4 regions of the Bradyrhizobium sp. P3_C3 genome follow, and region 2 is predicted to be linked to each of the others. Evidence: predicted binding sites of a transcription regulator. Region 2 holds the regulator's gene; each other region holds the start of a gene.
The links. The regulator PhoB, encoded in region 2, activates phosphate uptake and scavenging genes when phosphate is short. The targets are predictions, from matches to a motif close to TGTCATNNANCTGTCAT.

Region 1 (7,223 bases), on a different contig from region 2:
AAAGCCGACGAACCACTGCGCCCAACTCACCTCGACGCCGGCGGTCCTCTTGGCGATCGCAAGCGCGGCCGCGTTGGGCGCGAGCGCGGTGAAGAACAGCGAGCTGGTGATCGCGGTTGCCGCAAACGCCGTCCACATCACATAGGTGCCGATCTTGCCGGCGGTCGGCCCGGGCTCGGAGCCGTAGATGCGCGGGATGTTGCTGATGATGGGATAGACGATGCCGCCGCTGCGCGCGGTGTTGGATGGCGTCGCTGGTGCCAGCAGGAAGTCCGACATCGCGACCGCGTAGCCGAGACCGAGCGTGTTGCGGCCGAGCTTCTGCACCAGCACCAGCGCGATACGGCGGCCGAGCTGGCTCTTGCGATAACCGATCGAGAATACGAAGGCGCCGACGATCAGCCACACCGTGCTCTCGGCAAATCCCGCGAGCATCCAGCGCAGCGATTTGCCGGGATCGGGATCGATATAGCCGGCGACGCCCGCGACCGTCAGCCCGATGAACCCGACCGCGCCGACCGGCATCGATTCCAGGATGAGCCCGGTGATGACGGCCGCGAACACGGCAAAATAGTGCCATTGATTGGCGTTGAGACCCGTCGGCACCGGCCACAGATAGATGGCCAGCCACACCGCGAGCGGCGCGATCAGCTTCCAGCTAAACCCTTTTGCCTGAGGCGTCTGCGAGCTAGCGGCCATGGGCCCTCCCCCCTCGATTGTCGTCGCATTGTACCGCCCGTTGGCCGAGCCGTTTTTGTCCTAGCGCGGCGTATACGGACTGTCCGCGGCGCGATCAATGGCCTGACGTCACGTTCTACTGCCCCTTGAAGCGCGGCTTGCGGCGGGTCAGGAACGCATCGACGCCCTCCTTGTGGTCTTCGGTGAGACTCGCCAGCGCGAACTGGTCGACGTCCATATGGCTGGCGAGATCGTCCAGCGCGTGTGCCAGCCGGTTGACGGTCAGCTTGGTCATGGCGACCGAGAGCGGCGGCTGCGCGGCGACCTTCCGGGCAAGCTCCATGGCGGCATCGAACGCATGGCCGGGATCGGCCACCTCCTCCACCAGGCCCCATTCATAGGCCTCATCAGCGCTGATGCGCTGGTCGGCCAGGATCACCGCCTGCTTGGTGCGGGCCGGCCCGATCAGATGCAGCATGCGCGGGATGCTCTGCCAGCTCATATTCATGCCGAGCCCGATCTCGGGCACGCGCAGATGCGCGTCGTGCCCCATCACGCGGAAGTCGAGCGCCACGGCCAGTGCGACGCCGCCGCCGACGCAAAAACCCTCGATGGCGGCGATCGTGATCTGCTCCATCTCATGCCAGGCATGGGTCAGACGCGGCCCGAGCTTGAGATGCCGCCGCAGCGTGCCGAGATCCATGTCCTTGCGCGAGCGCCCTTCGGCATCTTTCAAGTCGAAGCCGGCGCTGAAGGCGCTGGTGCTGCCCGTCAGAACCACGACGGACGTTGCGGCATCATCCTCGAAGCTGCGCGCGGCCGCGGTGAGCTGGCGCAGCGCCTCCGGCGAGAGCGCGTTGATGCCGTCTCCGCGGTCGAACCGCACCACCGCAATCCGCCCCTCCGGTCCGAGCCCCTTCTCGATCGTCACGAAGTCCGTCACCGATGTCTCCCTATCCGCTTTGCTGCGAGGCTAGCCTACATCCGGCCTCACGAATATGGGACCCGGTTGCGCCCCAGCGCATACTCGACAGGCAGGGACCATTGCGCCTATCTTTGCGCCATGAGCCACGATCACGACCATCATCACGACCATTCCGAGCTGTCGGAGACCGAGCTGCGCGTGCGCGCGCTCGAGACGATCCTGACAGAAAAAGGCTATGTCGAGCCGGCCGCGCTCGACGCCATCATCCAGGCCTATGAGACCAGGATCGGCCCGCACAACGGCGCGCGCGTCGTCGCCAAGGCCTGGACCGATCCGGCGTTCAAGAAGGCGCTGCTGGAGGATGGCTCGAAGGCCATCGGCACGCTCGGCCATGTCAGCCGCGTCGGCGACCATCTCGTCGTGGTCGAGAATACGCCAGAGCGACACAACATGGTCGTGTGCACGCTGTGCTCCTGCTACCCCTGGGAAATGCTGGGCCTGCCGCCGGTCTGGTACAAGGCCGCGCCCTACCGCTCGCGCGCGGTGAAGGACCCGCGCGGCGTGCTCGCCGATTTCGACGTCACGCTGCCCAAGGACATGGAAATCCGTGTCTGGGATTCGACGGCCGAGACCCGCTTCCTGGTGCTGCCGATGCGCCCCGCGGGCACCGAAGGCTGGAGTGAGGAGCAGCTTGCCGAGCTCGTCACGCGCGATTCCATGATCGGCACCGGCTTTCCCAAAACGCCTGGAGCGCCCTCGTGAACGGCGTCCACGACATGGGCGGCATGGACGGGTTCGGCAAGGTCGAGGCTGAACCGAACGAGCCGATGTTTCACGAGGAGTGGGAATCGCGTGTCCTCGCCATGGTGCGCGCGATGGGCGCGGCGGGCGCCTTCAACATCGACACCTCGCGCTTCTATCGCGAGACGCTGCCGCCGCACGTCTATCTCTCGAGCTCCTACTACAAGAAATGGTTTCTCGGGCTCGAGGAGATGCTGATCGAGAAGGGCTACCTCACCCGGGAGGAAGTCGCTGCCGGTCACGCGATGCAGCCCGCAAAGGCGCTCAAGCATGGCAAGTTCGACCTCGCCAATGTCGAGCGCGTCATGGTGCGCGGCAAGTTCGCCCGCCCTACTCCGGCGCCGGCAAAATTCAACATCGGCGACCGCGTCCGCGCCAAGAACATTCATCCGACCACGCATACGCGGCTGCCGCGCTATGTGCGCGGCCATGTCGGTGTCGTCGAGCTGAACCACGGCTGCCACGTATTTCCGGATTCGGCGGCGATGGAGCTCGGCGAAAATCCGCAGTGGCTTTACACGGTGGTATTCGAGGGCCGCGATCTCTGGGGCGCGGACGGTGATCCGACCTTGAAGGTGTCGATCGACGCCTTCGAACCCTATCTGGACCCGGCGTGATGAGCAGCCCGGCTGCGGCCGCCGCGACGGCGGCCATTCCGAGCATCCCGCGCGATGACGACGGCCCGGTGTTCCGCGCGCCCTGGGAAGCGCATGCGTTTGCGATGGCGCTGACGCTGCACGAGCGCGGCGTGTTCACCTGGCCGGAATGGGCCGCAGCCTTGGCCTCCGAGATCAAGCGTGCGCAAGCCGCCGGCGACCCCGATACGGGCGAGACCTATTACCTGCATTGGCTCGCCACGCTGGAAGGTTTGGTCGCAAGCAAGGGCGTCGCAACGGCGGAGACGCTGCACCGCTACCGCGACGCCTGGGACCACGCCGCCGACCGCACGCCGCACGGCAAGCCGATCGAGCTGCGGCCGGAGGATTTTCGGTAGGTCGCGCCTGACCCGTCATTGCGAGCGCAGCGAAGCAATCCAGTATCTCTCCGCGGTGACAGTCTGGATTGCTTCGTCGCTTAGCTCCTCGCAATGACGACGTTGGGAGAGCGCAAGCTCTCTCCTCCGTCGTCGCCCGGCTTGACCGGGCGACCCAGTACGCCGCGGCTTCTCGGCTCAAGCACCTTCTCTGGAATACTGGATCGCCCGCTTTCGCGGGCGATGACGGCGGAGATTGGAGCGCTATTTGCGCCCCGCCGCAAACTCTCGCCATCCCTTCGCCCGCAAACTGCAGGCCGGGCACTCGCCGCAGCCATAACCCCAGTCATGCTGCGCGCCGCGTTCGCCGAGATAGCAGGTGTGCGAGTGCTCGCGGATGAGATCGACCAGTCCTGCGCCGCCGAGGTCATGGGCGAGCTTCCACGTCGCCGCCTTGTCGATCCACATCAGCGGCGTATGCAGCTCGAATGGCCTGGCCATGCCGAGCGAGAGCGCGGCCTGCATGGCGCGGATGGTGTCGTCGCGGCAATCGGGATAGCCGGAATAATCGGTCTCGCACATGCCGCCGACGATATGGGTGATGCCGCGCCGGTAGGCGAGCGCCGCGGCAAACGTCAGGAACACCAGATTGCGGCCCGGCACGAACGTGTTCGGCAGGCCGTCGGCGCCCATCGCGATGGCCACGTCGCGCGTCAGCGCCGTTTCGGACACGGCGGCCAGCGTCGGGATCGACAGCGTGTGGCTCTCGCCGAGCTTTGCGGCCCAGTCTGCGCGCAGGCCCTTGATGCCGTCGAACAGCCGGTCGCGGCAGGCGAGCTCGATGGCATGGCGCTGGCCATACTCGAAACCCAGTGTCTCCACGCGTGCAAAGCGGCTGAGCGCCCAGGCGAGGCAGGTGGTGGAATCCTGGCCGCCGGAAAACAGCACCAGCGCGGTTTGTGATGAAAATGCGTCACTCATGGCCCGCGCTTTAGCACTGCGGGCGCTGCTCGCCAATCTGCCGCCAATCGGTGGAAATCGGCCTGTTCCGCCGCGCCGCGCTGGGAACGGCGGGCCGCTTTTGGCATAAGGTTTTGGACCCAGGAGACTGCCCCGCAATGACCCCTTCCCGTGACATTTCCCGCCTGATCGAGATCATGGCGGCGCTGCGCACGCCGGTGACCGGCTGCCCCTGGGATCTCGAGCAGAATTTCGCGACGATCGCGCCCTACACGATCGAGGAAGCTTATGAGGTGGTCGAGGCCATCAGCCGCGGCGATCTCGACGATCTCAGAGAGGAGCTCGGCGACCTCCTGCTCCAGGTCGTGTTTCACGCCCAGATGGCTTCGGAGCAGAATGCCTTTGCCTTCGGCGACGTCGTAGAGGCCATCACCCGCAAAATGATCCGGCGCCATCCTCATGTCTTCGCCGACAAGGACGGCAATATCGCCTCCTCCCACGTCAAGGAGGTCTGGGATCGCATCAAGGCCGAGGAGAAAGCCGAACGTGCGGCGCGCCGGCCGCCGGAGGAAACGCCGACACACAAGTCGTTACTCTCGGGCGTCAAGGCCGGTCAGCCCGCGCTGACCCGCGCCATGGAGCTCCAGCGCAAGGCCTCGACGGTCGGCTTCGACTGGAATGACCCGCGTGCGGTGCTGGCGAAAATCCGCGAAGAAGCCGACGAGATCGAGGCGGCGCTCGACCGCAACGACAGCGAGGGGTTGGCGGAAGAGACCGGCGATCTGATGTTCGCACTCGTCAACCTCGCCCGCCACGTCGACGCCGATCCGGAAGCCGCGCTACGCGCGACGAATGCAAAGTTCGAGCGGCGCTTCGCCTTCATCGAGCGCGCGCTCGAGGCGCAGGGCCGGACGCTCGAGCAGGCGTCGCTGGCGGAGATGGACGCGCTGTGGAATGCGGCTAAGAGTGAGGCGAAACCGGTATCGGAGACTCGTTCGCAGGCCCGCCGCTAGCGTTGTGGCCTGCTCCATCGGCGTATCCGCAAGGATCGAAGCGGTCGCGAAGGAGATATAGGTCAGCATCTTTTCCCAAATGCAGCGAGGCGGTCATGGCGGATCGCAGTCAAGCCATGAAACCGTCACGACAAGCAGTCTAAAGTTGAGCAACGGAGCCCGCGCAGCCGAAATCCCACCTCAGGTGAGTGCGATGCCATTAAAGCACTATTCGGTCCTCAAGGGACGCCCGATCGCGATGCGTTTCGGCACCGGCCAGTCGCCGCACTATCAAGTCCATGTCGTGGCCGACAACGCGGATTTCCGCATCGCCGTCAATGTGCAGTCAGGCGACGGAAGCGAAGTCGAGTTCCTGGTGCGATCGCATTTTGTCCATCCGATCACCGATCATCTCGCGGCGCTGCCGGAGGGCCTGCACCCGCAGCCGCCGAAGCCGGCCAGCATCGCGCTGGACTTCATTCGCGGCAATCTGATGCAGCCCCAGGAGATGATCCCGCTCCCGCTGTCGGTGCCCGGACCCGACAATGACCTCAACGAGAAGCTCGACCAGTTCGTCCAGCGCGCGCTCTCAAACGAAAGCGCGATGATCTACGCATTCGGTGAGACGTGGGGGCCGGAGACCAAAGCGGACAATTATTTCGGCTTCCGGCCGGGTCGCGGCATTCACGACATCCATATGAATCAGGGAAATCCGATCGGAAGGTTCTCGGGCGACAACGGGCCATGGCAAGACGGCGGGCTGGTGTTCGAATTCCCGGATCAGAAGCTATGGACGGCGGTCTTCCTCAAATTCCAGACGCAGGCCTGGCACACCGACGACAAGACCGGTGACCCCATCGATCTCGGCGCGCCGACACAGCCGCCAGATCCGACGGCTCCTCCGACCGGGCAAATGCCGGACGGACTCGTGCGCATCATCGCAGCACTCGTCAATGCCTTGAAGACGCCCGAGCGGGAAGTCGTCACGCTGCTCAATACAGCCGATCGCGACATCGATCTCACCGGCTGGATGCTGGCCGACAAGCAGAAGAACAAGATGGTCCTGTCAGGGAAGATCGCAGCCGGGGGCACGCTCGCAATCGTCGTGCAGAAGCCGATGGAATTGTCGAACCAGGGCGGCATCATTTCGCTGCTGGACGAGCGCGGGATCAAGATCCACGGCGTCGCCTATACCAAGGCGCAAGCGAAGAATCCGGGCCTGACCATTCCATTCTAGCGTTACGCGTCTCAACCCAGAAACGCGGATACGGTCGATATCGCACTCAAGCCGGTCGGGCGCACCGCGCCCTTCGGATCACGCCACGCGCGGCACGGCATCGAACCGGTTCACCACGATATCCCGCTTGGTCTCGTCGACCCGTACGGTCATGTCGAAGCGGCCGTCGTGCAGCTCTTTCGCCAGCACCTCCGCATTTCGATGCAGCCAGCTGATGCCGGCGCCGTCGGCGGCGTCGATGGAGAGATCGAGCGTGGTGCGTTTTGCGGCGAGCCGTTCCTCGATCGCCGCAAGCAGAGCGTCGATCCCCTCGCCTGACACGGCCGACACCAGCATCGCCGGATGATCCTCCGGCCGGCGCGCGGMGATGTTCAAGAGCTCTTCGCGCTTGTCAGGCTCGTAACGGTCGATCTTGTTCCAGACCTCGATGATGCGGCCGGAATCGTCGGGGTTGATGCCGAGCTGGCGCAGCACCGCGTCGACGTCACTCTGCTGGGCCTCGGCATCCTCGTGCGAGATGTCGCGCACATGCAGGATGACGTCGGCCTCCAGCACCTCTTCCAGCGTGGCGCGGAAGGCCGCGACGAGCTGGGTCGGCAGGTTGGAGATGAAGCCGACGGTGTCAGACAGCATCGCCTTGCCGCCATGCGGCAAAGT
Region 2 (7,223 bases):
AGCGCGGGACCAAGCCGCACGAGGCGACCGCGCACGTCGAGTGCGTCGACCTCGTAAGGCAGCACGGCGTCATCGATGGGAACCGCTGATGGTGCGCGAACCGGGCCTTCAGGCCCGGTATTCATGTCAGGGGATTGGGAAACCATGGCGCTTTATCTGGGGTCGATGGAGGAAAATGGAAGAGGGCTCAAGGGTGGTGTGTTCCGGATGCACTTATGATCGCTCAGGATCCTGCAAATTCGATGTCGTCCCGGCGCGCGCAAAGCGCTGATACGGGACCCATAGCCACAGGATTACGCGATAGCCCGCGTAGCCCGGATGGAGCGTAGCGCAATCCGGGACCACTTCAACTGCGGACACAAACCCGGATTTCGCTGCGCTCCATCCGGGCTACAAGTGAGATTACTTCACCGCGTCAAAGCACCAGGCCAGAATGCCCTTCTGCGCATGCAGGCGGTTTTCGGCCTCGTCGAACACGACCGATTGCGGGCCGTCGATCACTTCGTCGGTGACCTCCTCGCCGCGATGGGCGGGCAGGCAATGCATGAACAGCGCATCGGGCTTGGCCAGCGACATCAGCTTCGAATTGACCTGATAGGGCTTGAGCACGTTGTGACGGTGCTCGCCTTCCTTGTCGCCCATCGACACCCAGGTGTCGGTGACGACGCAGTCGGCCCCCTTCACGGCGGCTTCGGGATCGGTGCCGAGCACGATCGGCGCGCCGGTGGCCTTGATGAAGTCGCGCATCACCTTTTTGGGCGCAAGCTCCGGCGGCGTCGCGACATTGAGCTTGAACTTGAAACGCTCGGCGGCATGCGCCCAGGACGCCAGCACGTTGTTGTCGTCGCCGGTCCAGGCCACCGTCCTGCCCTCGATCGGGCCGCGATGCTCTTCGTAGGTCATGAGGTCGGCCATCACCTGGCAAGGGTGCGAGCGCCGTGTCAGGCCGTTGATGACGGGCACCGTCGCATATTCCGCCAGCTCCAGCAGGGCCTCGTGATTGAGGATGCGGATCATGATGGCGTCGACATAGCGCGACAGCACGCGCGCCGTGTCGGCGATGGTCTCGCCGCGGCCGAGCTGCATCTCGGCGCCGGTCAGCATGATCGGCTCGCCACCGAGCTGGCGCATGGCGACGTCGAACGAGACGCGGGTGCGGGTGGACGGACGCTCGAAGATCATCGCCAGCGTCTTGCCTTCCAGCGGCTTCACCGGCTGGTGCGCTTTCTGCTTCGCCTTCATGGCGGAGGAGGCCGCGAGCATGCTCTTGAGCTCCGACAACGGGAGCTCGTTGATATCCAGAAAGTGCTTCGGGGACTTGCTCATCAGCTTGCCGCCCGCTTGGTCTGACTGGACGAGATCGCGGCGCAGGCGCGCTCGAGCCGCCCGACGCTGTCCTCGATCTCGGCTTCGGTGACGATCAAGGGCGGCAGGAAGCGCACGACATTGTCGCCGGCGCCGACCGTGAGCAATTTTTCGTTGCGCAATGCCGCGCCGAGATCGCCTGACGGCACCACGGCCTTGATGCCGATCAGAAGGCCTTCGCCGCGCACTTCGCTGACGATGTCAGGATAACGATCGATCACGGAGGCGAGCTTCTGCTTGAGCAGCAGCGACATCTTCTGCACGTGATCGAAGAAGCCGGGCTTGAGCATGACGTCGAGCACGGCGTTGGCAGCCGAGATCGCGAGCGGATTGCCGCCGAAGGTCGAGCCGTGCGAGCCGGGCCCCATGCCGGCAGCCGCGTCCGCGGTCGCCAGCACCGCGCCGATCGGGAAGCCGCCACCGAGCGCTTTGGCCAGCGACATCACGTCAGGCGTGACGCCGGTGCGGCGATGCGCGAAGAGATCGCCGGTGCGGCCCATGCCGGTCTGCACCTCGTCGAACGCGAGCAGCAGTCCCTTCTCGTCGCAGAGCTGGCGCAACGCCCTCAGGAAGGCGGGCGTTGCCGAACGCACGCCGCCCTCGCCCTGGATCGGCTCGATCAGGATGCCGGCGGTCTGCGGACCGATCGCCTTCTTGACGGCTTCGATATCGCCATGCGGGACCTGGTCGAAGCCGTCCATCGGCGGTCCGAACCCTTCGAGATATTTTGCCGAACCGGTCGCGGCGAGCGTTGCCAGCGTGCGGCCGTGGAAGGCGCCTTCGAAGGTGATGATGCGGTAACGTTCCGGATGACCCTTGGAGAAGTGATGATGGCGGACCAGCTTGATCACACCTTCCAGCGCTTCGGCGCCGGAATTGCAGAAGAACACGAAGTCCGCGAAGCTTTCGTTGCACAGACGCGCGGCGAGCTTCTCGCCGTCCGGGCTCTGGAACAGGTTCGACATGTGCCAGAGTTTGGTGGCCTGCTCTTGCAACGCCTTGACCAACGCAGGATGAGCATGGCCGAGCGCATTCACCGCCACACCCGAGGTGAAATCGAGATAGCGATCGCCATTGGTCGCAATCAGCCAGCAGCCTTCACCGCGCTCGAAACCGAGGTCGGACCTGGCGAAAACGGGGAGCAAATGCGGCGCTGCGCTGTTAGTCATGACGATCACTTGAATGTTGCGGACGGTGTGAGCGTGCATTGCGCAACGCACCATTGACCGGCCCGGAAAACGAAACGTGCCGCCTTTTAAGGGCGGCACGCCTGACTATCTTATGCCTGGTGAAACCGGTGTCAATGCCGCCCGGAAAGCCTCGCGAAACGCAGAATCCGTAGTCTTGCGGTGGCGATTTTGCGTATTTCCGCCACGGAACATGTGGAAGCGAGTCGGCGGACTCTTGCGCGTGAGTCACGCCATATTGTAGCGTTTGGCTTGTCAGATACGACATCTCGTGCAGCAGTTCTGATCCTCTAAGTCCTCATGTACCGGCGTAAGCGTTCGGGCGCATCTGGTGCGCCCGGCGAGCCTTAAGGGATTCTGGCGGCACGGGTTTTTCGAAGCTTAGGCATTCGCCGTGCGGCCGCCAGGATGGCAGGCGCCGACGAAGGAAAGGGTGCAATGACCGTTTTGACCTGGTCGGATGATCGCGTCGAGCAGCTGAAAAAGCTCTGGGAGGCCGGACTTTCGGCCAGCCAGATCGCCGCTGAACTCGGCAATGTGACCCGCAATGCCGTGATTGGCAAAGTGCACCGGCTCGGCCTGTCGGGCCGCGCCAAGAGCCCTTCGTCGGCAGCGCCGCGGCCGCGCAAGGCGCGCCCCGCCCAGCACATGATGCGGGTGACACGCCCGATCGCGCGCGGCAACACCGCGCTGGCGCAGGCCTTCGAAGTCGAGGTCGAGGCCGAACCGGTCACCTACGACAACGTCGTGCCGATGAGCCAGCGGCTGTCGCTGCTGGAGCTGAACGAGGCCACCTGCCACTGGCCGGTCGGCGATCCCTCGAGCCCGGATTTCTTCTTCTGCGGCGGCAAGGCGCTCTCCGGCCTGCCCTACTGCGCCCAGCACTCGCGCGTGGCGTATCAGCCCGCGGCCGATCGCCGGCGCGCACCGGCGAAGCCGGGTCCGCGCTGAAGTCGTTCTGAGCTCAGAAAGGAGCCGTCACACGATGGCGGCTCAACAAATCCGATGTCGTTCCGGACAAGCGCGCCTCAAGCGCGCGCAGATCCGGGACCCTTAACCACCGCAAGATGTGGCTACGGGGACTCGGAGTTACCTTTTGGCACAATAATCACTCGCGGTGGGTGTCCCGGACCCGCGCTTACGCTTGTCCGGGACGACACCGAGAGTGTGGCCGCAGCTCACCGAGCTTACGCCTGCTCCGCCTTCGCAAAGCGATCATCCAGTGCGTAGCCCGCGCCGCGGACGGTGCGGATCGGGTCCTGCTCGCGGCCGAGATTGAGCAGCTTGCGCAGGCGGCCGATATGGACGTCGACGGTGCGCTCGTCGATGTAGATGTCACGGCCCCAGACGCTGTCGAGCAGCTGCTCGCGCGAGAACACGCGGCCGGGATGCTCCAGGAAGAACTCCAGCAGGCGATATTCGGTCGGGCCGAGATCGATCGGCCGACCCGAACGCGCCACGCGACGCTTGTCGCGGTCGAGCTCGATGTCGCCATAGGCGAGCACGGTGGCGAGCCGCTCGGGGCTGGCGCGCCTGAGCAGGCCCTTCACGCGTGCCAGCAGCTCCGGCACCGAGAACGGCTTGACGATGTAGTCGTCGGCGCCGGTCGCAAGGCCCCGCACCCGCTCGCTCTCCTCGCCGCGCGCGGTGAGCATGATGATCGGGAGCTGCTTGGTCTCGGGCCGGGTGCGCAGCCGCCGGCACAGCTCGATGCCGGAGAGGCCCGGCAGCATCCAGTCGAGCACGATCAAATCGGGGATGTGCTCCTTGAGGCGGGTGTCGGCATCGTCGCCGCGCATCACCGTCTCGACGTCATAGCCGTCGCCTTCGAGGTTGTAGCGGAGAAGCTCGGTGAGAGCTTCCTCGTCCTCAACCACCATAATGCGTGCGCCCATGGTGTTCGTCGCTCCTTAAGTGTTCGGGACCGTCGTGGCGAAGGTCGTCATGTCGCCCTTCGGCCGCTTGTCGGTGATCGCCTGGCCCTCGATCATGTAGAACACGGTCTCGGCGATGTTGGTGGCGTGGTCACCGATGCGCTCGATGTTCTTGGCGCAGAACATCAGATGGATGCAGAACGAGATGTTGCGCGGATCCTCCATCATGTAGGTGAGGAGCTCGCGGAACAGCGAGGTGCAGATGGCGTCGACTTCCTCGTCGCCCTTCCACACCGCCATCGCCGCCGGCAGATCGTGCGCGGCATAGGCATCCAGCACCGACTTGACCTGTTGCTGCACGAGGTCGGTCATGTGCTCCAGACCGCGGAACAGCTTGAGCGGATGGAAATCCGTCTCCAGCGCCGCGACGCGCTTGCCCATGTTCTTGGCGAGGTCGCCGATCCGCTCGAGATCGGTCGCGACGCGCATGGCGCCGACGATCTCGCGCAGATCCACCGCCATCGGCTGGCGGCGCGCGATGGTGAGAACGGCGCGCTCCTCGATCTTCTTCTGAAGCGCGTCGAGCTCGGCGTCGATGGTGACGACGCGCTGGCCGAGCGCGACGTCGCGGCGGATCAGCGCGTCGACGGAATCGACGATCATGCGCTCGGCGATGCCGCCCATCTCAGCGACCAGGCGCGTGAGCTCCTGGAGGTCGGTGTCGAAGGCCTTTGCGGTATGTTCAGAACCCATGTTCCGTCTCCTCAGCCGAACCGGCCGGTGATGTAATCCTGCGTGCGCCGGTCGGTCGGCGACGTGAAGATCTTGCTGGTGTCGTCGAACTCGATCAGCTCGCCGAGATACATGAAGGCGGTCTTGTCGGAGACGCGCGCCGCCTGCTGCATGTTGTGGGTGACGATCGCGATCGTGTAGTTCTCGGATAGCTCCTGGATCAGCTCCTCGACCTTGGCGGTCGAGATCGGGTCGAGCGCCGAACAGGGTTCGTCGAACAAGATCACCTCGGGCCGCACCGCGACCGTGCGGGCGATGCAGAGGCGCTGCTGCTGGCCGCCGGAGAGCGACAGGCCGGAGGCGTTGAGCTTGTCCTTGACCTCGTTCCACAGCGCGCCGCCGCGCAGCGCCTTCTCGACGCGGTCGTCCATCTCGGACTTCGAGATCTTCTCGTAAAGGCGGATGCCGAAGGCGATGTTCTCGTAGATCGTCATCGGGAACGGCGTCGGCTTCTGGAACACCATGCCGACGCGGGCGCGCAACAAATTGAGGTCCAGCTTGGGGTCGAGGACGTTGGTCTGGTCGAGCATGAGCTGACCGGTGACGCGCTGGCCCGGATAGAGGTCGTACATCCGATTGAAGATGCGCAGCAGGGTGGACTTGCCGCAGCCAGACGGGCCGATGAACGCCGTGACGCGGTTGGTGCCGAGCGCCAGATTGATGTTCTTCAGCGCGTGGTGCTCGCCGTAATAGAAATTGAGGTTGCGCACCGTCACCTTGGCCGGAGCTTCGGGCAGCACCGGCGCCTGGGGCAAACCACCGGCCGCGCTCATCGATACGGAAAGATCACTCATTTTGCGGTCCTCTCGGCGCTCAGAATGCGCGCGCCAATATTCAGGGCAAGAACGGTCAGGGTGATGAGCAGCGCGCCGCTCCAGGCGAGCTGCTTCCAGTAGGCGTAGGGGCTCTGCACGAAATTGTTGATGGTGACCGGCAGGTTCGCCATCGTCTTGTTCAGACCCAGGCTGAAGAACTGGTTCGACAGCGCGGTGAAGAGCAGCGGCGCGGTCTCGCCGGCGACGCGGGCGGTGGCCAGCATCACGCCGGTGATGAGGCCCGAGCGCGCCGCGCGATAGGCGATGCGCTTGATCACCAGCGAGCGCGGCAGGCCGAGCGCCGAGGCCGCCTCACGCAGTGCGTTCGGCACCAGCAGCAGCATGTCCTCGGTCGTGCGCAGCACCACCGGGATGACGATCACCGCAAGCGCGAGGCAGCCGGCAATCGCCGAGAAGCCGCGCATCGGCACCACCACCGCACCATAGATGAACAGGCCGATGATGATCGAGGGCGCCGACAGGAGGATGTCGTTGATGAAGCGGATCACCGAGGTCAGGCGGTCGTTGCGGCCGTACTCGGCGAGATAGGTGCCGGCGAACAGACCGAGCGGCGCGCCGATGCCGACGCCGAGCACGGTCATGATGATCGAACCCACGATGGCGTTGCGCAGGCCGCCCTCGGTCGAGCCCGGAGGCGGCGTGTCCGCAACGAAGAGCTCCAGGTTCAGGCCGGCAATGCCGTTGTAGAGCAGCGTTATCAGGATCAGCGCGAGCCATGTGACGCCGAAGGCAGCGGCAGCCAGGCAGAGCACACGGATGACGATGTCCATGCGGCGGCGGCGTGCGTAGATCGGGTTCATGTTACTTCCCCGCCTTCTTTTCAAGACGCATCAGCATCAACCGTGCAGCCGCGAGCACGAAGAATGTCAGCACGAACAGCAGCAGGCCGAGCAGGATCAGGCCGGACTGGTGCAGGCCGTCGCTCTCGGCGAACTCCGATGCGATCGCCGCCGAGATCGTGGTGCCCGGGGCGAAGATCGACGACGAGATGCGGAACGAGTTGCCGATGATGAAGGTCACCGCCATGGTCTCGCCGAGCGCGCGGCCGAGCGCCAGCATGACACCGCCGATGACGCCGACGCGGGTGTAGGGGATCACCACGCTGCGCACGACTTCCCAGGTGGTGCAGCCGACGCCGTAGGCGGCTTCCTTGAGCACCGGCGGCACCG
Region 3 (7,223 bases), on a different contig from region 2:
TTTCAGCACCGCAGGGAGGCCGATCCGGACGATCGCCTCGCGCAGCGAGGAGACCGAGGTGACGTCGGCATAGGCTGCGGTGCCGATGCCGAGCCGCGTCACGAAATCCTTCTCGGCGAGCCGGTCCTGGGTGGTCTCGAGGATCTTGCGGTTGGGCAGCACCGGGCGGCGCGCGTCCAGCACCATCGCGGCGGCAGACGGCACGTTCTCGAATTCGTAGGTGATGACGTCGACGTCGTTGGCGAACAACTCGAGCGCTTCGACGTCGGCATATTCGGCGCAGGTCGCGTTCAGCACGACGTCGAAGGCGGGCGAGTCCGGATCGGGCGAGAATACCTGGCAGCGCAGGCCGAGCCGCGCCGCAGCCATGGCGAGCATCCGCCCCAATTGTCCGCCGCCGAGGATTCCGATGGTGTCGCCGGGCTTCAGCTTCACCTGCTTTGCGTCAGTCACGCCTTGTCCTCCGGGCGCTCCGCAACCGCCTCGGTCTGTGCCTTGCGCCAGGCGGCGAGACGGTCGGCCAGGGCCGGGTCGGACAATGCGAGCACTGAAGCCGCAAGCAGCGCCGCGTTGATCGCGCCGGCCTTGCCGATGGCGAGGGTGCCGACCGGGATGCCCGCCGGCATCTGCACGATCGAATAGAGCGAATCGATGCCCTTGAGCGTCCTGGACTCGACGGGAACGCCGAACACGGGCAGTTCCGTCAGCGCCGCCGCCATGCCGGGCAGATGCGCAGCGCCGCCCGCGCCGGCGATGATGACCTTGTAGCCCGCCGCCTTGGCGCCCTTGGCGAATGCAAACAGCCGGTCGGGGGTGCGGTGTGCCGAAACGATGCGGGTATCGGCGGCAACGCCGAGCGCTGCGAGCGTGTCGGCGGCATGCCGCATCGTCTCCCAGTCCGACTGGCTTCCCATGATGATGGCGATCGGCGCGGTCATGACGTCAATTGTGCTCGGAAAACAGAAAGATAGGCCAGATTAACGGTTCCGGCCGGTGGCTCGCAAGGCGGTGGCAAGGAGAAGGGAATGCACTATCCTGTCTTGGTGAATCCCCGCAAGCCTTCATTGAGCAGGATGCCCATGAAGAAACCAAAAAGGGCGAGCGCTGCGAAGGCCAAAAAGGGCCGAAAGACCAGCGCCAGCCGCTCCAAAGCCGCCCCCAGGCGGCTGGCGAAGCGCTCGGCCAAGCCGGCGCGGCGCGGAGCGTCGGCCGCCGACGACACCAGGGCGACCATCCGCGGCTTGCGGAGCAAGCTCAAGGAGGCGGAGCGGCGGGTCGCGGAACTGGAAGCTGCGGCCGACACCGATTTCCTGCTCGAGATTCCGAACCGGCGCGGCTTCGAGCGCGAGCTCGCGCGCGCCATCGCCTACATGAAGCGCTACCGCGCCAGCGGCGCGCTGATCGTGCTCGACGTCGATCGCCTGAAGCCGATCAATGATTCCTTCGGCCATGCCGCCGGAGACGAGGTGCTCAAGGCGATTGCGGCCACCCTGACGCGGCAGGTCCGCGCCTCGGACGTGGTCGGCCGGCTTGGCGGCGACGAGTTCGCGCTGCTGCTCTGGAATCTCAGCGAGACCGACGCCAAGGCGAAGGCAGCGGCCTTCGAGCAGGCGATCGACGAATTGTCGTTTGCCTTTCGCGGTCAGCGCGTGACCGCGGGCGCCTCCGCAGGTGTCGCGCTGCTGGGGGCGCAGTCCGATGCAGGCCGCGCGCTGGAGGAGGCTGATGCCGCCATGTATGTGCGCAAGGCGCACCGGCGGCACGAGCCGCTGATCAGGCTGGTCAGCAACTAGGGCACGATCTTCGCGACAAATGCGGACCGCGTTGCGCGGAGATCATGCTCAAGCAACAACCCTTACAGCGTGGCCAGATCTTCCGGCACGTTGCCGAATTTACGCAGCAGCGTGGCGTCGCCGAATTCGCCGGTCATGGGATCGCCRCTGCGGCTGAACGCAACCGCGCCGATATGGCCGGCACCGTGCGCCAGGATCTCGGCGCGCCGCAACGCGGCCGCCGAGCTCTGGCATTCCTCCGCGGCGCCCGCGACAGGCGATCCGTCGGCATCGATCAGGAAGGGCATTGCAACGTAGTAGGTCACATCCGACATGGCGTTGCTCCGATGTTGAACTCAGGCGGCGCTGCTGTTGCTCCGCACCTTGCTGCGTGCGGTCTCGGGAATGCAGCCGGCTGAAATCGCCGCCTGTAATTCTTCCAGCTCTGCTTCCAGATATTCGTTGGCCATGATCAGCGCCTTGATGGTGCTACGCAGATTGCCGTCGCACATCGCGATCGCCTGGTCGCAGGCCTGTTCATAATGGCTGTTGTCGAGAAGGGCGGTTGCCGACATCTGCGTTGTCCTCGGGGGTTTCCTGGGCGTTTCCTGGGGCGTTGGGATGTCCAAATGTTCCTATTTTGTTCTTTTCGAGTCAAGCGGATTCGGATGCGGCGTGCTGCCACGAAAAGGGCCTCGCGGTTCAGGCGATGATGTCCGGCGTGATCTGGTCTTCGATGAACGCGATACGGTCGCGCAACAACAGCTTGCGCTTCTTCAACCGTTGTAACCGCAACAGGTCGGGGGCAGGCGATTGATGCATCGCATCGATCGCGGCGTCGAGATCTCGGTGTTCTTGCTGCAACCGGGTGAGCTCGGCTTCGAGCTCACGCTCGTCTTCATTGGTCATGTTCGCGGTGGCCGAAAACCCGATGGGCGTGAGATTCAAGGCTGTGGATGCCCTGTGGAAATTATCGTCCTTGCGCGCCGTGATCGCAAGCGATCTCGGGCCGCCGCTCACCGAACTCTCGCAAGATATTTCGACGATTCGTTGCGGCGTTGCGCAAGCACGTTGATATCATGGATTTTTCCAGCGTGGTTCCTTACTCACGATTCGTTACATATGAATTTTCAAAAATGACGCTGCGACGACGGATACATATCGACAGAACGAATCGGTGATGTACACTTGTTTGTCCGGATCGAATCCAAGGTTTCCCCCTACCGAGGAGGTTTCGAATGACAATTCAGGCACATCTGGTTGAATTGGAACGGAAGCACAAAACGCTCGAAAACGAATTGCACGAAGCTCTCGTGCACCTTTCAACAGACGACCTGCAAATTGTTGAGTTGAAGCGACGGAAGTTGATGGTCAAGGACCAGATCGAGCGTTTGAAGCACACCGGCGACACGCTCCACTAGTAACCCCTGTAACAGTGTAGAGTTGAACTTACCCTTTCATGCAGGGGTGAGAGCTGTTGCGCTCATCCCTGCATGAAGGTGCGCAGCGTGCAAAGTTATTTGCGCGGCGCTTGGAGCCTTTCCGCTCCGATGGAAAATCCCCTAGATGCCTGCGAGCTCAGCGACGTGATCCGCGATCGCGAGCGACGACGTCAGTCCCGGCGATTCGATGCCGAACAGGTTGATCAGGCCTTCGACGCCGTGATCGCGCGGGCCCTGCATCAGAAAATCCTGCGTGGCCACCGCCGGCGGCACGATCTTCGGGCGAATGCCTGAATAGCTCGGCATCAGCGCGCCGTCGGGCAGCGTCGGCCAGTATCTCCGGATCGCCGGATAGAAGCGTTCGGCGCGTGACGGATCGACCTCGTAATTGATCGTCTCGATCCACTCCACGTCGGGGCCGAAGCGTGCCTGCCCGGCCATGTCCAGTGTCAGATGCACGCCGAGCCCGCCTGGCTCGGGCACCGGATAGATCAGGTGCGAGAACGGTGCCCTGGCGTTGCAGCTGAAATAGTTTCCCTTGGCGAGATAGGCGGGTGGAATCCGGTCGATCGGCATGCCGTCGATGTGGCGTGCGACCGTTGTCGCCGAGAGCCCGGCGGCGTTGACGAGCAGGCCGCATTGCAGCGTCATCGGCGCTTCGCCGCCGGCCTCGATCTCGATCGCATCGCCGGCTGCCTTGGCGCGGATCAGCGGGGTGTGAAACGCGAAGGCCGCGCCGGCTGCCTCGGCCTCGCCGCGCAGCGAGAGCATGTAGGCGTGGCTGTCGATGATGCCGGTCGATGGCGAGAGCAGCGCGGCATCGCAGGCGAGCGCCGGCTCCAGCGCGCGCGCGGCCTCGCCGGTGAGCAGCTGCATGTCGAGCACGCCATTGGCCTCGGCATGCGCCTTGATCGATTGCAGCTTCTCGGTCTCCTTGGCGCTGGTCGCGACGATCAGCTTGCCGCAGTTCTTGTGCGGGATGCCGCGCTCGCCGCAGTAGCGGTACAGCTCATGCTTGCCGCTGACGCACATGCGCGCCATCCAGCTGCCGGCGCGGTAATAGATCCCGGCATGGATCACCTCGCTGTTGCGCGAGGAGGTGATGGTGCCGATGGCCTCGGCTTCCTCGAGCACGATCACCTCGCGCCCGGCCTGGGCAAGCTTTCGAGCCACCGCGAGCCCGACCACGCCCGCTCCGATGACGACGCAGTCGACCCTATCCATGGTTGTGCAGTGTGTCCATTGAAAGCATCGGTGGCATCAGGCCTGAGAACCACGGCACCGGGCCGTTTTCCATTAAGGAAGCATTTATCATGTCAGGGCAATTGCCGTATTTGGCGTCACATTTTTCTGTTGCGCGTACAGGCGTTTACCCGATCCAAACCCGTGAAGCCAGACAATCCGACGTTGAAAGCGCGGGTGGCTGATGGCTGAGAAGAACTGGCACGTGGGCAGCACGCTTCCGATTGCTGTGCAGGCCGTCGTGTGCCTGGGCAGCGCGGTCGCGCCTGCGCGCGCCTTTGCGCTCTCGGACAGCTTCGCGCCACCAGGCAAGCTCGATCCCAATTTGGTCTGGGAAGCGCTGATCGGCGGCATCGTCGTCTGTGCGTTCCTGGCCGCCATCGCGCTCTGGATCCATTCCTCGCTGCGCCGCACCAAGCGCTTGCAGCTGCGGCGCAACGCCTTCGTCTCCTCCGCCATGAACAATCTCAACCAGGGCGTGGTGATGACGGATGCGCAACGACGCATCATGTTCTGCAACGACCGCTATCTCGAGATCTACGGCCTGGCGCGCTCGGATCTGTGGACCGGGATGACCGGCTACGACATCCTCGAACTCAGGCGCAAGCGCGACGTCCTCGGCGGTGTCTCCGACGATGAGTTCTACGAGAAGGCGGCGAGCCCCAACGGCCTGATCACCGAACTGCCTGATGGCCGCGCCATCCTGGTGAAATATTTCGTGTTGCCGAACGGCGGCTCGGTCGCGACGCATCTGGACGTCAGCGATCAGCGCAAGCTGTCACGGCAGCTCGCCTCCACCAAGCAATTCCTGGAAACCGTGCTGGACCACGTGCCGGCCTGCGTCGCCGCGAAGAACATCGAGGACGGGCGTTACATCTTCGCCAACAGCGCCTATGAACGGTTCTGGGGGTTCTCGCGCGACCACGCCGTCGGCAAGAATGCGCGTGAGCTGTTCGCGCCCATCTCGGCGGCCAGCATCGAGGCGGCCGACAAGGCGGCACTGAATTCGCAGGACGGCCAGTTCCGCAATGAATTCGAGGTCGATCGCGCCGGTGAACGGCGCATGGTTGCCTCGATCCGGATCGTGGTCCGCGACGAGAGCAACAAGCCCGAATTCCTGATGCTCGTGTTCGAGGATATCACCGACCGCCGCTCGCTGTCGCAGGAGCTGGAGAGCACGAAGAAGTTCCTGGAGCTTGTGGTCGACAACATTCCGGTGGCGCTGATCGTGGAGCAGGTCAAGGACGGCCGCTACCTGCTCGCCAATCGCAGCGCGGAGACGATCCTCAACCGCCGGCGCGAGGAGGCCACGGGCCTGACGGCCTCCGACATCTTCAATCCCAAGGAAGCCAAGCTGATCATCGCGCGCGACGAGGCCGCGATCAAGAAGCGCGGGATGATTACCGAGGAGCACCCGATCTCCACCAAGGACGGCCTGCGGCTGTTCCTGACCCGGCGGGCGACCGTGCTCAGCGATGCCGGCGAGCCGCAATATCTGATCAAGACCCACGAAGACGTCACCGACCGCCGGCAGACAGAGTCGCGCATGGCGCACATGGCCTATCACGACGGCCTGACCGATCTGCCGAACCGCGCCGCCTTCCTCCAGGCGCTGACCCAGATGATCGAGGCCTGCGAAGGCACCAGTGAGGAGTTCGCCGTGCTCTGCCTCGACCTCGACGGCCTCAAGGAGGTCAACGACGTCTTCGGTCATGCGCTCGGCGACAAGCTGTTGATCGAGGTAGCCCAGCGGCTTCAGGATTCCGCGCGCGGCGGCGTGGTGGCGCGCCTGTCCGGCGACGAGTTCGGCCTGATCATCGACGGCAAGCAGCCGGAGGCGGGCCTTGCGCTGGCGCAGCAGCTCGGCGAGGCCGTTGCCCAGGAATTTCAGATCGACGGCCGGGCGGTCCGCGCCGGCGTCACCACCGGCATGTCGATCTTCCCGCATAATGGTGCCGACGGCGCATCGCTGCTGGCCAATGCCGGCGCGGCGCTGTTCCGCGCCAAGCAGAAGTCGCGCGGCACGATCGGCCTTTACCAGCCGGAGATGGACCAGCAGATCCGCGACCGCCGCGTGCTGCACCAGGACCTGTCGAAAGCGATCAAGAACGGCGAATTGTCGCTCGCGTTCCAGCCGCAGGGCATCGCGCGCCACAGCGTCGCCGAGAGCGAGATTATCGGCTTCGAAGCGCTGGCGCGCTGGCAGCATCCGGTGCGCGGCCAGGTCTCGCCGGCCGAGTTCATCCCGATCGCGGAGGAGAGCGGCCTGATCGTCGAGATGGGCGAGTGGATCCTGCGCGAGGCCTGCCGCGAGGCGGCGTCCTGGCCGAAGCCGCTCCAGGTCGCGGTCAATTTGTCGCCGGCGCAGTTCATGCACGGCGACGTGGTCGGGCTGGTCCATTCGATCCTGATCGAGACGGGCCTGGCACCCGGCCGGCTCGAGCTGGAAATCACCGAGGGCGTGCTGATCGAGGACTTTGACCGGGGTCTTGCATTGCTGCGCCGGCTGAAGGCGCTCGGCGTGCGCATCTCCATGGATGATTTCGGCAGCGGTTATTCTTCGCTGAGCTATCTCCAGGCGTTCCCGTTCGACAAGATCAAGATCGACCGCGCCTTCATCATGAATCTCGGTCGCAACCCGCAATCGGCGGCTATCGTCCGCGCCGTGATCGATCTCGGCCACGGCCTCGAAATGTCGATCATCGCCGAGGGCGTCGAGACCCTCGATCAGCTCGTCTTTCTTGCCAAGGAGGGCTGCGACGGCGTG
Region 4 (7,223 bases), on a different contig from region 2:
ATATACCATCCTGATGGTCGAGCATAATCTGAGCGTCGTGGCCAATCTCTCCGACATCATCACCGTGCTGACGCGCGGGCAGGTGCTGGCGCAAGGCCATTACAGCGAGCTCACCAAGGACGAGCGCGTCAAGGAAGCCTATCTGGGAGCCGGTCATGCGTGAGACTGCAACCGCGGACGCTCCCGCAAAAGCCGCAACCGGCGGCAACATCCTCCAGGTCCGCAACCTGGAAGCATGGTACGGCGAGTCCCACATCCTGCACGGGATCAATTTCGACGTGAACGCGGGCGAGGTCGTCACCCTGCTCGGGCGCAACGGCGCCGGCAAGACGACCACGCTGAAGTCCATCATGGGCATCATCGGCAAGCGGACCGGCTCGGTGAAGTTCAACAACCAGGACATCATCCGCGCGACCTCCGACAAGATCGCGCGGATGGGCATCGCGTTCTGCCCGGAGGAACGCGGCATTTTCTCCAGTCTCGATGTGCGGGAGAATTTGTTGCTGCCGCCGGTGGTTCGCCCGGGCGGATTGCCGCTCGAGCAGATCTTCGATCTGTTTCCGAATCTGAAGGAACGTCTCAACAGCCAGGGCACCAAGCTCTCCGGCGGTGAGCAGCAGATGCTCGCGATCGCGCGCATCCTGCGCACCGGCGCGAGCTTCCTGATGCTGGACGAGCCGACCGAGGGCCTTGCGCCCGTCATCATCCAGCAGATCGGCCACACCATTGCACGGCTCAAGAAGGAGGGTTTTACCATCCTCCTGGTCGAGCAGAACTTCCGGTTCGCATCCACCGTCGCCGACCGCTATTACGTGGTCGAGCACGGCAAGATCATTGACGGATTTTCCAATTCGGAGCTTGCCGCCAACATGGACAAGCTCCACACCTATCTCGGCGTCTAAGACGGCCAAGCGTCAAACGGCCACGAGAAAATTCACGAGGGAAGTAGCATGAAAAAGTCGATTGCGTCGTTTCTGCTCGGCACGGCGTTGGCCGTCACCACGGCTGGCGTAGCCTTTGCGCAGGACAAGACCGTCAAGATCGGCGCGCTGTCCGATCAGTCCGGCCTCTACGCCGACCTCGGCGGTCCCGGCTCGACGCTCGCCGCCCAGATGGCCGTCGAAGATTCCGGCCTTGCGGCGAAGGGTTGGAAGATCGACATCATCTCCGGCGATCACCAGAACAAGCCCGACATCGGCACCGCGATCGCGCGGCAATGGTTCGACGTCGACAAGGTCGACATCATCGTCGACGTGCCGAACTCCGGCGTGGCGCTCGCCGTCAACAACGTCATCAAGGAAAAGAATGGCGTCTACATCAACTCGGGCGCCGCGACCTCGGACCTCACCAACGCGCAGTGCTCGCCCAACACGGTGCACTGGACCTACGACACCTACATGCTGGCCCATACCACGGGGCAGGCGCTGGTGAAGGCCGGTGGCGACAGCTGGTTCTTCCTGACCGCGGACTACGCCTTCGGTGCGGCGCTCGAGCGCGACACCACGGCCGTGGTCACCGCCAACGGCGGCAAGGTGGTCGGCGGCGTCAAGCATCCGCTCAACACGCCGGACTTCTCCTCGTTCCTGCTGCAGGCACAGGCGTCCAAGGCCAAGATCATCGGCCTTGCCAATGCCGGCGGCGACACCACCAACTCGATCAAGCAGGCGGCCGAGTTCGGCATCGTCAAGGGCGGACAGAAGCTCGCGGCGCTGCTGCTGTTCCTCACCGACGTCAAGGCGATTGGCCTCGAGACCGCGCAGGGCCTCAACTTCACCGAGACGTTCTATTGGGACATGGACGACAAGACCCGGGCCTTCTCCAAGCGCTTCTCCGACAAGATGAAGAACAACGCGCCGCCCACCATGGTGCAGGCCGGCGTCTATGCGGGCGTGCGTCACTATCTCAAGACGCTGGAAGCGCTCGGCGGCAATCCCCATGACGGCGTCAAGGTCGTCGAGAAGATGAAGTCGTTGCCGACGGAGGACGACCTGTTCGGCAAGGGCGAGATCCAGCCGAACGGCCGCACCATCCACAGCGCCTACCTGTTCGAGGTGAAGAAGCCCTCGGAGTCCAAGGGGCCGTGGGACTTCTACAAGCTGGTCGGCACCGTGCCGGGCGACCAGGCTTTCACGCCGCTGTCCGAGAGCAAGTGCGCGCTCTTGAAGAAGTAAGATAACCGCCCGCAGGCGATCAGGCCTGCGGGCGATTTTCAGGCAACGCCGAAGGGACCGGGTGCGGGATCGATGCAGGCTCTTTACGCTCAGCTACTGGTGGGATTGATCAACGGCTCGTTCTACGCGCTGCTCAGTCTCGGGCTTGCCGTGATCTTCGGCATGCTCAACATCATCAATTTCGCCCATGGCGCGCTCTACATGATGGGCGCGTTCGTTGCCTATTTCCTGCTGAGCCTCGGGGGCATCAACTATTGGTGGGCGCTGCTGATCGCGCCTGTTATCGTCGGTATCTTCGGCATGATCCTGGAACGGACCATGCTGCAATGGCTGACGGGGCTCGACCACCTCTACGGCCTGCTCCTGACCTTCGGCATCGCGCTGATCGTGCAGGGCGTGTTCCAGAACTATTTCGGCTCCTCCGGTCTGCCTTACGCCATTCCGGACCAGCTCAAGGGCGGCATGAATCTCGGCTTCATGTTCCTGCCGATCTATCGCGGCTGGGTCGTCATCTTCTCGCTGGTGGTGTGTATCGCCACCTGGTTCCTGATCGAGAAGACGCGGCTCGGTGCTAACCTGCGCGCTGCCACTGAAAATCCGATGCTGGTGCGCGCTTTCGGCATCAACGTGCCGCGCATGATTACGCTGACCTACGGTCTTGGCGTCGGCCTTGCCGCGCTCGCCGGTGTGCTCTCGGCCCCGATCAACCAGGTGCGGCCGTTGATGGGCGCCGACCTCATCATCGTCGTGTTCGCGGTGGTCGTGATCGGCGGCATGGGATCGATCATGGGCTCCATCATCACCGGCTTTGCGCTCGGTGTGATCGAGGGCCTGACCAAGTATTTCTACCCAGAGGCCTCCAACACCGTCGTGTTCGTGCTGATGGTGCTGGTGCTCTTGGTGAAGCCAACGGGACTGACGGGAAGGGCGGCCTGATATGACAGCCTTGACGGACGACACGCTGCCGGTAACCCCGCGCGCGATGCGTGACGAGATGGTCGTGTTCGTGGTGATGGCGCTGCTGCTGGCGTCGGTGCCCTTCACGGGCGTCTATCCGTTCTTCGTGATGCAGGCGCTGTGCTTTGCGCTGCTTGCCTGCGCCTTCAACCTGCTGATCGGCTATGGCGGCCTGTTGTCGTTCGGCCACGCAATGTTCATGGGCACCGCCGGCTATTGCAGCGCGCACGCGCTGAAAGTGTGGGCGTTGCCGCCGGAGCTCGGCATCCTCGTTGGAATCGTCGCGGCGTTCGGGCTGTCGCTCATCACCGGCTATATCTCGATCCGCCGCCAGGGCATCTATTTCTCGATGATCACGCTGGCGCTGTCGCAGCTCCTGTACTTCATCTACCTCCAGGCGCCGTTCACCCATGGTGAGGACGGCATTCAGGGCATTCCGCAGGGGCGGATGTTCGGTTTGCTCGATCTCTCCAAGCCGACGGTGCTTTATTACGTCGTGCTGGCTGGCTTCCTCGCCGGCTTCCTGCTGATCTACCGCATCATCAACTCGCCGTTCGGTGAAGTGCTGAAGTCGATCCGCGAGAACGAGCCGCGCGCGATCTCGCTCGGCTACCGGACCGACCAATATAAATTCCTGGCTTTCGTCCTGTCCGGCACGCTGGCCGGCTTTGCCGGATCACTGAAGGTGTTCGTGGCGCAGAATGCCTCGCTCACCGACGTGCACTGGACGATGTCGGGCGAGGTCGTGCTGATGACGCTGGTTGGCGGTCTCGGCACCATCTTCGGCCCCGTGGTTGGTGCCTTCGCGATCATCGCCATGCAGCAATATCTGGCGGGTTTTGGCCAATGGGTGACAGTGATCCAGGGCTCGATCTTCGTGGTCTGCGTGCTCACCTTCCGCCGCGGCGTCATCGGCGAAATCGCTCATTACTTCCGGCGTTCGCTCTAAGCCATTGATATCGCGTCAATTTCATTGGCGCGATAATCCGGTGGATGATCCTGCTTCGCGGGCGTGAGATGACACGCGCGCGGGGTGGAAATGGTCTATGACAGTTTCATGACGGTCCGTTCGGGCCGGGCCATTTCCAACCGGTAGCCTATCCCCATGATGCGATGGTTTCGCGCTTTCCTGCCCAAGGAAGAACGGTTCTTCGACCTGTTCGACCGCCATGCACAGACGGTGATCCAGGGCTCGATCGCGCTCCAGGGCATGCTCAACGGGGGAGAGGAGACGCCGGTCTACTGTCAGCGCGTCAACCAGTTCGAAAACGACGCCGACAACATCACCCGTGAGGTGCTGACGGCGGTGCGCCGCACCTTCATCACCCCCTTCGACCGTGGCGACATCAAAAATCTGATCACCTCGATGGACGACGCCATCGACCAGATGCAGCAGACGGCCAAGGCCGTGATGCTGTTCGAGGTCCGCACCTTCGAGCCGCCGATGCGGGAGATTGGCGGGCTCCTGATCGAATGCGCCAATCTCGTGGGGCGCGCGTTGCCGCTGATGCAGTCGATCGGCCCGAACGTCGCGATGCTGACCGCGATCACGGAAGAGCTGGGTAAGCTGGAGGGCCGGGTCGACGATCTCCATGACATCGGGCTGAAGGAGCTGTTCCTCAAGCACCGTGATGGCAGCGCGATGGATTTCATCGTCGGCGTCGAGATCTACGACCACCTCGAAAAAGTCGCCGATCGTTTCGACGACGTCGCGAACGAGATCAACAGCATCGTCATCGAGCAAGTTTAGGGCAGGGGTCGCGCCGTGGATGCTGCGCTCGGACTTCCTGTCCTCGTCGGCTTGATCGCCGTCGCGCTGCTGTTCGACTTCCTGAACGGCCTGCACGACGCCGCCAATTCGATCGCGACCATCGTGTCGACCCGCGTGCTGCGGCCGCAATTCGCGGTACTCTGGGCCGCGTTCTTCAATTTCATCGCCTTCATGGTGTTCGGGCTGCATGTTGCCCAGACCATCGGCACCGGCATCATCGATCCCGCGGTGGTCGACGCCCAGGTGATCTTCGCGGCGCTTGTCGGTGCGATCGTCTGGAACCTGGTGACCTGGGCGCTGGGCATCCRGTCCTCGTCGTCGCATGCGCTGATCGGCGGCCTCGTCGGCGGCGGCATGGCCAAGGCGGGGATCTCGGCGGCGGTGTGGAGCGGACTGTCCAAGGCGGTGCTGGCGATCGTGCTGTCGCCGCTGGTCGGTTTCTTGCTCGCGATGATGCTGGTCGCGATCGTGTCCTGGCTCTCGGTGCGCTCGACGCCGTTCGCGGTCGATCGCGCCTTCCGCATCCTGCAATTCGCCTCCGCCTCGCTCTATTCGCTCGGCCATGGCGGCAATGACGCCCAGAAGACCATGGGCATCATCGCCGTGCTGCTCTATTCGCAGGGGCATCTCGGCGGTGAATTCTCGGTGCCGTTCTGGGTGGTGCTGTCCTGCCAGGCCGCGATGGCGCTGGGCACCCTGATGGGCGGCTGGCGCATCGTCCGCACCATGGGCCTGCGCATCACCAAGCTGACGCCGATGCAGGGCTTTTGCGCCGAGACCGGCGGCGCCGCGACCCTGTTCATGGCGACCTTCCTCGGCGTTCCCGTCTCGACCACCCACACCATTACCGGCGCGATCGTCGGCGTCGGCGCGGCCCGCCGCGTTTCGGCGGTGCGTTGGAACGTCGCGAGCTCGATCGTCTATGCCTGGGTGATCACGATCCCGGCCTCGGCCATTGTCGCGGCGCTGACCTGGTGGGCGGTCCAGATTTTCGTCAGGTGACGAATTTCAGCCCGGCGATGCCGGCGACGATCAGCCCAATGCTGGCGAGGCGGAACGCGGTGGCCGGCTCGCCGAACAGAATAATGCCAAGCGCGGCGGTACCGACCGCGCCGATGCCGGTCCAGACCGCATAGGCGGTTCCGACGGGCAGCGATTTGAGCGCTATTCCGAGCAGGATGACGCTGCCGGCCATCGCCGCGAGCGTGATGACGGACGGAACAAGCTTGGTAAAACCCTCGGTGTATTTCAGGCCGATCGCCCAGGTAATCTCGAGAAGACCGGCGACGAACAGGATACTCCAGGCCATGACGACCCTCCATTCAAGGCAGGGTCGTCCCCGCGGCGGATATGCTGATGAGGGGGGAGGCCGTCCTCCCCGGGAGCGGATATGGGGCTGGCCGTAGGGCTCCGCAATCACCACATGAGGCTTGATCAGGCCCATTTTCCCTGCCAAACGCTCCCGCCATGTCCGACATCGCCATATCAGCCGACTCGCCGGCCCGTTCCCCGCTTGCCACCGAGGTGGCGCGGCGGCGCACCTTCGCGATCATCTCCCACCCGGACGCGGGCAAAACCACGCTGACCGAGAAACTGCTGCTGTTCGGCGGCGCCATCAATCTCGCCGGCCAGGTCAAGGCCAAGGGCGAGCGGCGCAACACCCGTTCGGACTGGATGAAGATCGAGCGCGAGCGCGGCATCTCGGTCGTGACCTCGGTCATGACGTTCGAGTTCGAGGGTCTCGTGTTCAACCTGCTGGACACGCCGGGCCACGAGGACTTTTCGGAGGACACCTACCGTACGCTGACGGCCGTCGACTCCGCTGTCATGGTGATCGACGCCGCCAAGGGCATCGAGGCGCGCACCCGAAAGCTGTTCGAGGTCTGCCGCCTGCGCGACATTCCGATCATCACCTTCATCAACAAGATGGACCGCGAAAGCCGCGACGTCTTCGAGCTGCTCGACGAGATCGAGAAGACGCTGGCGCTCGACACCACGCCGATGACCTGGCCGGTCGGCCGCGGCCGCGATTTCCTCGGCACCTATGACGTCGCCAATGGCGGCGTGCGCCTGCTCGAAGGCGGCGGCGCCAAGACTGGCGCGGCCCAGCAGATCGAGATTGCGGAACTGGCCAAGCTCAACGCCAATCTTGACGTCTCCGCGGTGAAGGACGAGCTCGAACTCGTCACCGAGGCTTCGAAACCGTTCGAGCTCGCCGCCTTTCGCGAGGGCCATCTGACGCCGGTCTATTTCGGCAGCGCGCTACGCAATTTCGGCGTCGGCGACTTGCTGGAAGGTCTCGGCAAGTTCGCGCCCGAGCCGCG

Region 1: a site for PhoB is predicted at 5,467-5,483, ahead of AC1DW2_RS15900 (DUF2278 family protein). Genes of this name have one in related genera too.
Region 3: a site for PhoB is predicted at 2,909-2,925, ahead of AC1DW2_RS21355 (YdcH family protein). Genes of this name have one in related genera too.
Region 4: a site for PhoB is predicted at 4,175-4,191, ahead of AC1DW2_RS10400 (DUF47 domain-containing protein). Genes of this name have one in related genera too.

What each region holds. Positions count from the first base shown of each region.
Region 1 covers NZ_JBFUGY010000012.1:121,870-129,092, reverse strand. The annotation lists gene AC1DW2_RS15935 (DASS family sodium-coupled anion symporter) at 1-699, opposite strand, end outside; gene AC1DW2_RS15930 (enoyl-CoA hydratase/isomerase family protein) at 815-1,621, opposite strand; gene nthA (nitrile hydratase subunit alpha) at 1,742-2,365, shown strand; gene nthB (nitrile hydratase subunit beta) at 2,362-3,021, shown strand; gene AC1DW2_RS15915 (nitrile hydratase accessory protein) at 3,021-3,398, shown strand; gene queC (7-cyano-7-deazaguanine synthase QueC) at 3,642-4,358, opposite strand; gene mazG (nucleoside triphosphate pyrophosphohydrolase) at 4,496-5,350, shown strand; gene AC1DW2_RS15900 (DUF2278 family protein) at 5,544-6,566, shown strand; gene hflX (GTPase HflX) at 6,645-7,223, opposite strand, start outside.
Region 2 covers NZ_JBFUGY010000034.1:43,615-50,837, reverse strand. The annotation lists gene AC1DW2_RS31435 (Hsp33 family molecular chaperone) at 1-146, opposite strand, end outside; gene argF (ornithine carbamoyltransferase) at 403-1,326, opposite strand; gene AC1DW2_RS31425 (aspartate aminotransferase family protein) at 1,326-2,534, opposite strand; gene AC1DW2_RS31420 (GcrA family cell cycle regulator) at 2,991-3,503, shown strand; gene phoB (phosphate regulon transcriptional regulator PhoB) at 3,740-4,447, opposite strand; gene phoU (phosphate signaling complex protein PhoU) at 4,463-5,179, opposite strand; gene pstB (phosphate ABC transporter ATP-binding protein PstB) at 5,191-6,012, opposite strand; gene pstA (phosphate ABC transporter permease PstA) at 6,009-6,854, opposite strand; gene pstC (phosphate ABC transporter permease subunit PstC) at 6,856-7,223, opposite strand, start outside.
Region 3 covers NZ_JBFUGY010000018.1:48,581-55,803, reverse strand. The annotation lists gene AC1DW2_RS21385 (5-(carboxyamino)imidazole ribonucleotide synthase) at 1-453, opposite strand, end outside; gene purE (5-(carboxyamino)imidazole ribonucleotide mutase) at 450-938, opposite strand; gene AC1DW2_RS21375 (GGDEF domain-containing protein) at 1,080-1,793, shown strand; gene AC1DW2_RS21370 (hypothetical protein) at 1,856-2,107, opposite strand; gene AC1DW2_RS21365 (hypothetical protein) at 2,129-2,347, opposite strand; gene AC1DW2_RS21360 (YdcH family protein) at 2,475-2,681, opposite strand; gene AC1DW2_RS21355 (YdcH family protein) at 3,011-3,193, shown strand; gene AC1DW2_RS21350 (NAD(P)/FAD-dependent oxidoreductase) at 3,335-4,438, opposite strand; gene AC1DW2_RS21345 (sensor domain-containing protein) at 4,641-7,223, shown strand, end outside.
Region 4 covers NZ_JBFUGY010000007.1:67,390-74,612, forward strand. The annotation lists gene AC1DW2_RS10375 (ABC transporter ATP-binding protein) at 1-163, shown strand, start outside; gene AC1DW2_RS10380 (ABC transporter ATP-binding protein) at 156-902, shown strand; gene AC1DW2_RS10385 (ABC transporter substrate-binding protein) at 951-2,171, shown strand; gene AC1DW2_RS10390 (branched-chain amino acid ABC transporter permease) at 2,244-3,107, shown strand; gene AC1DW2_RS10395 (branched-chain amino acid ABC transporter permease) at 3,109-4,077, shown strand; gene AC1DW2_RS10400 (DUF47 domain-containing protein) at 4,234-4,878, shown strand; gene AC1DW2_RS10405 (inorganic phosphate transporter) at 4,894-5,901, shown strand; gene sugE (quaternary ammonium compound efflux SMR transporter SugE) at 5,894-6,208, opposite strand; gene AC1DW2_RS10415 (peptide chain release factor 3) at 6,367-7,223, shown strand, end outside.